Regions from separate parts of the Lysinibacillus sp. RS11 genome, predicted to be linked through region 2. Evidence: predicted binding sites of a transcription regulator. Region 2 holds the regulator's gene; the other holds the start of a gene.

What was found. Region 2 encodes Rex, which represses fermentation and respiration genes when NADH is low (regulators of the CRP and FNR family bind a similar motif). Its sites were predicted from a motif close to TTGTGAAATATTTCACAA; they were not measured.
Region 1: a site for Rex is predicted at 1,235-1,252, ahead of AB9L17_RS21905 (cytochrome ubiquinol oxidase subunit I). Genes of this name have one in related genera too.

What each region holds. Positions count from the first base shown of each region.
Region 1 is NZ_CP168124.1:4,226,236-4,229,452, reverse strand. It holds gene AB9L17_RS21915 (thioredoxin family protein) at 1-170, shown strand, start outside; gene AB9L17_RS21910 (diacylglycerol kinase) at 271-1,185, shown strand; gene AB9L17_RS21905 (cytochrome ubiquinol oxidase subunit I) at 1,501-2,847, shown strand; gene AB9L17_RS21900 (cytochrome d ubiquinol oxidase subunit II) at 2,844-3,217, shown strand, end outside.
Region 2 is NZ_CP168124.1:4,355,170-4,358,386, forward strand. It holds gene tatC (twin-arginine translocase subunit TatC) at 1-608, opposite strand, end outside; gene AB9L17_RS22445 (twin-arginine translocase TatA/TatE family subunit) at 626-811, opposite strand; gene AB9L17_RS22450 (redox-sensing transcriptional repressor Rex) at 1,173-1,808, opposite strand; gene AB9L17_RS22455 (ATP-binding cassette domain-containing protein) at 2,056-3,217, shown strand, end outside.

The sequences.
Region 1 (3,217 bases), 130 kb from region 2:
AACTAGTAGTGAGCAAACGAGCTAGTTTACCTGATAAAGAAGATCCTACATTTGAAGATGCACAAAAGGCATTGTATGCAGAAATTCGTGAAGAGAATATGACGAATAAATCATACTGGACATTTGTTTATGAGGATTTCAAAAAGCAAGTGACAGCTGCATTGCAGTAATTGTAGATTACAAGGCTGCATGTCAAAGAATTAGGATGTGCAACATTTAAACGTAAAATTCGTTGAAGAAATAGAATCTTATGAAGCAGGAAGGTATGTTATGAAACGAGCAAGAATCATTTATAATCCTACATCTGGACGTGAAGCATTTAAAAAGCATCTACCAGAAGTATTGGAAAAACTAGAGGTAGCAGGCTATGAGGCATCATGTCACGCAACAACTTGCGAAGGCGATGCAACCGTTGCAGCAAAAAATGCAGTAGAACGTGGCTTTGATATAATCATTGCCGTTGGTGGAGATGGCACATTAAATGAAGTTATTTCAGGTGTAAGTCCATTTGAAAATCGTCCGAAAGTTGGTCTAATTCCAATGGGCACAACGAATGATTTTGCCCGTGCAGTGCATATCCCTCGTAATATTGCAGATGCTGTTGAGATTATTATTAAAGGTGAAACGTTACCAGTTGATGTTGGTTTATTAAATGGAGAACGCTATTTCATCAATATTGCCGCTGGTGGACGTATTACTGAGTTAACATATGAAGTGCCAAGTAAAATGAAAACAATGCTAGGACAGTTAGCTTATTACCTTAAAGCAGTAGAAATGATTCCATCAATCAAAGCTTCCCATATGCGTATCGAATATGATGATGAAGTGTTTGATGGGGATGCCATGATGTTTTTATGTGGCTTAACCAATTCAGTAGGTGGCTTTGAAAAGCTTGCACCAGACGCAAGCATTAATGATGGCTACTTTACTTTATTAGTATTGAAAAAAGTAAGCTTACCTGAATTTATTCAGCTTGCCGCAATGGCATTAAGGGGCGAGCATTTGAATGATGATCGTGTAATTTATAAAAAGGCAAGTGTTGTAAAAGTATCTACTGAAGACGAGATACATTTAAACTTAGACGGTGAGTATGGTGGGGATGCACCTGCAACATTTGAAAACTTAAAGCGCCATATTGAAATTTTTGTTCCCATTGAGGATATTCGTGAGGAAGACCGTATCTAAGTGCCTAAATATTGACTATTTTTACCATAAGAATTGTCTATAATGAGGATTGTGAACGAATTAAGAAAAATGTTTGGCAAATGTGCGTATATTACTTGAACAAAATTTGAAACCTTTATAATAGGCCGAAATATCGGTCCATTATAAAGGTTTTTTTCATGGCAATAGTGGAAAATATGAGTATGGGGTAAGAAAGGAAGTGTTGACTTTGTATAAGTCGCAGGAAAGAAAGCTCATATGGCTAAGCTTTGGCGTTGCAATTATTATGCTACTTTCCATGCTTGGAAGAATATTTGGTAGTTAGGAGGCAATGAAATGGTGAATGAATCAGCAGTCTTTTGGAGTAGAGTATTAACGGAGCTGACGTTATCGTTCCATATTATTTATGCAACGATTGGTGTAGGTGTCCCGTTAATGATTATGATTGCTCAATGGACTGGATATAAAAAGAATGATGAGCACTATATTTTAATGGCAAGACGTTGGGCACGAGGTTTTGTTATTACAGTTGCAGTCGGAGTTGTTACAGGGACAGCAATTGGCTTACAGTTGTCTTTACTATGGCCGAATTTTATGCAACTTGCTGGCCAAACAATTGCATTACCGCTCTTTATGGAAACGTTTGCGTTTTTCTTTGAAGCCATCTTCCTTGGCATCTATTTATATACTTGGGATCGCTTTGAAAGTCAGAAAAAGCATATGCTGCTATTAATTCCTGTAGCTGTTGGTGCTTCGATGTCAGCTGTGTTTATAACAATTGTGAATGCGTTTATGAATGCACCTCAAGGATTTGACATTGTGGACGGAGAACTTGTGAATATTCAACCTTTTTTAGCAATGTTTAATCCAGCAATGCCGACAAAGGTAGCGCATGTTCTCGTTACCGCTTATATGACAGCTGCATTTGTGTTAGCGGCCATTGCAGGATACCGTATGCTTAGAGGTTCTAAGCATATGTACCATAAAAAATCATTATTTTTACTTATGAAGATTGGCCTGATTTTCTCCATTGCATCAGCGATTATTGGAGATTTTTCAGGAAAATACTTAGCAGAATATCAGCCAGAAAAACTAGCTGCAGCTGAGTGGCATTTTGAAACAGACGATAAAGCCTCACTTATTCTTTTGGGTGTATTAGATGGTGACGAAGTAAAATATGCAATTGAAATTCCTTATGCTCTAAGTATTTTAGCGCATAATAATCCAAACGCAGAGGTAATTGGCTTAGATCAATTTGCTGAAGAAGATCGACCACCACTGTATATTCATTATCTCTTTGATCTCATGGTGTTTATTGGCATGTTTATGGTATTAGTTTCATTGCTTTATGTAGTCGGGAAAGCGCGTGGTTGGCTGTTTATTCATACACGTTGGTTTAGATGGATTGTCGTTGCAGGTGGACCACTTTCAATTATTGCAATTGAAGCGGGCTGGTGGCTTGCTGAGGTTGGTAGACAGCCTTGGGTCTTATATGGTTTAATGCGAACACCAGAAGGGGCCACAACGAGTGACCATGTGGATTTAATGCTGCTGTTGTTTGCAGGTGTGTATGCTGTATTGGGCGTAGGAAGTATTGTAGTTTTAGTTCGTATGTTCAAAAAGAATCCAATTGAACGTGAATTAGCAGATCGCCATTCTGAAAAAGGCGGTGACATCTTATGACATTAGAGATTTTAGGTATTTCAGTTTTGTGGATTTTCCTATTCGGCTATGTCATTGTAGCTTCAATTGATTTTGGGGCAGGTTTTTTCAATGCCTACAGTTTACTCGTTGGCAAAAATCATATTTTAACAAATATTATTAAACGTTATTTATCACCTGTTTGGGAAGTAACGAATGTCTTTTTAGTATTCTTCTTTGTTGGGATTGTTGGGTTTTTCCCACAAACAGCCTTTTATTATGGAACCATTTTACTTGTGCCAGTTAGTATTTCGCTAGTGCTACTTGCCATACGAGGCTCCTACTATGCGTTTGAATCATATGGCTCACGTGGACATATCGGATACACGCTAACGTATGGTATAGCAGGATT
Region 2 (3,217 bases):
ATAGCGGCACACACAAATAAACCAAAGTACGAATATTTACGAATACGAATTAGTAAATCAGGATTCAATATCCCTATACGTGAAAAGAATAAAATAACAACCGGCAATTGGAAAAGGAAACCAAAAGGTATTGTAAGCTTAAATAAAAATGTAAAATACTCATGTATTCCTATTGTTTGCTGAATCTCCAACTCGACCGACAAATTCATCATGAATTTTATGACATAAGGGAATAATAAATAGAATGAAAAGGATAGCCCTGCGATAAACAATAAAAATGAATACGGTATATAGCTTAAGGTTGCTTTTCGTTCTACGTCCCTTAATCCTGGGCTAATAAACGACCACAGTTGATACATTAACACTGGTGATGAAAGGATAAATGCAATTAAAAAAACAACTTGTAAATAAATCGCAAGTGGTGTTACTACATCAAATGCATGAAGCTCTATATTATAATTCGCTCCAGTACTTTGAAGGTATTTAACAAGCGGCTTTGCCACAAAAAAGCCGCCAACCATAGCGAGAACAAAGAAAACGGCAACAATGAAAAGCCGTTTTCTTAATTCTTCTATATGCTCAATGACAGTTAGATCTTTTGGATTCATTCCTCAAACATCCTAACTTACTTATCTAGTTCTTTCTTTTTCTTGTCATCATCATCTTCATCGGCTAAACCTTTAGTAGCATTTTTGAATTCACGTAATGTTGAACCGAATGCTTTACCCAGCTCTGGTAACTTCTTAGGACCAAAAATTAGTAACGCGACAATTCCGATAATAATGAGGCTCATAGGACCAATACTACCCATTACAGCCACCTCCTCTTTATATCCATCATTTTAACGCATATTTCGTCATTTTGCTAACTAATTATATGTGAAAGTTTTTCGTCACTCTCTCATTTTATTTCATGCTTACATTTGACAGAAACTGTGAACTATACTATCCATCGGAGGCTTTGGGCCAACGTGATGTTGGTCACTCAGTCGTGTGTTGTTGTTGTTGTTGTTGTTGTTGCTGTCGCTGCGCTTTCGCACAGATAAAACCGTGTTGCTGTCGCTGCGCTTTCGCACAGATAAATTGCCACAGGACGTGGCGTTCTTAGACTGAGTTCCTCTATTTGAGCGGTTCTTTATACACTCGCTGAAAGAAGCTAAATATGTACATTTTTCACTCTTCCTGATTGCGAATTAAATAAATAAGCGCTTGCAATTCTACCGATAAATCGATTGTTAAAAGCTGCATTCTATCTGGCACCGTTAACCGCTCTGGCGTAAAGTTTAAAATACCCTTTGCATTCATTGCCGCTAATCTATCAGCCATTTTCTGTGCAGAGCGTGGTGAAACTGTTAAAATCGCAAGCTCTGCTCCATATTCTGCATACTTTTCTTCTAACAAATCCGGATGAAAAACAGGAATATTGCTGATCATCTTCCCGTCCTTTGGTGCCTTTGAATCAAAAGCCACCACAATATGAGTATTGTGATTTTTTTGGAAATTATATTTTAATAAAGCGCTACCTAAATTCCCTACACCAATTAACGCTACTTTTGTCGTTTCGTGCTGATCGAGTGTTTGACTAAAAAATTTTAATAGATGCTGCACATCATAGCCGTAACCCTTTTTGCCAAGAGCACCAAAATAAGAAAAGTCACGGCGAATAGTTGCAGAATCAATTTTCATCGCTTCACTCAGTTCCTTCGACGAAATACGTTCCATGCCTTCTTGTGCAAAGTTTTGGATAAATCGATAGTAAAGAGGAAGTCTTTTTGTAGTGGCTTGTGGAATTTTTAATTCTTGTTTCAAACTTTCTCCTCCTTAAAATGTCTCAGTTTGAATGTACTTAGCTAGTAATTTTAATACATGCATCATTAACTATATATATAAATATTAATATCCACTAGAGTATTTCCCTTTAGTTAATGGCGCTTTTTACGCCACTAACTAAAGGGAAATCGTTTCAATCTTACATGACAGCTCGGAATAAGTAAAGCATCGACATTGCAAGCGAATCGCTCATCCATTACACTAAGGAAGAATTGAGGTGTCAAGAATGATTGTTTTACAGGTCAATCAACTATATAAATCCTTCCTTGCAGATGAAATTTTAAGTGGCGTAAAATTAGAGGTTCAACATCGTGACCGCGTTGCATTAGTGGGACGTAACGGTGCTGGTAAGTCCACTTTACTTAAAATAATTGCTGGTCAAATGTCATATGACTCAGGCGATATTATTATCCCTAAAGGTGTGCAGATTGGATATTTGGAGCAGCATGCTGGGTTAAACTCAACGTTATCGATTTGGGACGAAATGATGTCAATTTTTGAACCAATTATCGCACAAGAAAAAACACTTCGGTCACTTGAACAACAAATGGCCGATCCAACTGTCTATGAAAACCCTTCTTTGTATGCAAAAATAATGTCCGAATACGATCAATTACAACATAATTTTAAGGATGCAGGTGGCTATCAATATGAATCTGATACACGCTCTGTGCTTCACGGCATGCAATTCTATCCTGAAGATTATGAAAAACCAATAAGCTCATTATCAGGGGGTCAACGAACTCGTTTAGCTCTAGCTAAGCTCCTCTTAAGTAAACCTGATTTATTAATACTCGATGAGCCTACTAACCATTTAGATATTGAAACCCTCTCCTGGTTGGAATCCTATTTAAAAGGCTATGAAGGGGCTATTTTAATTGTTTCCCATGACCGCTACTTCTTAGACCAGGTTGTTTCCATTGTCTACGAAGTTTCTCGTCACCGCGTCACAAAATATACAGGCAATTATAGTGCCTATTTAGACGAAAAAGCGAAAAATTATGAGCGTGATTTAAGGTTATATGAGCGTCAGCAAGATGAGAAAGCAAAGCTTGAGGATTTTATCCAAAAAAATATTGCTCGTGCTTCTACTACTAAAATGGCACAAAGTCGTCGTAAAATGCTTGAACGAACAGAATGGATGGAATCTCCTGATGGCGATGAAAAGTCCGCAAGCTTCGGTTTTACCATCGAACGTCAAAGTGGGAACGATGTATTATCTATTGATATCTTAGCTGTTGGTTATGGTGATAAGAAAATATCAAAAGGTATCACATTACGTGCATTCCGCGAAGATCGCATTGCACTTGTTGGGCCAAATGGTGTTGGTAAATCAACTTTATTAAAGACCATCGTAAAAGATTTACCATCACTTTCTGGAGAAATTC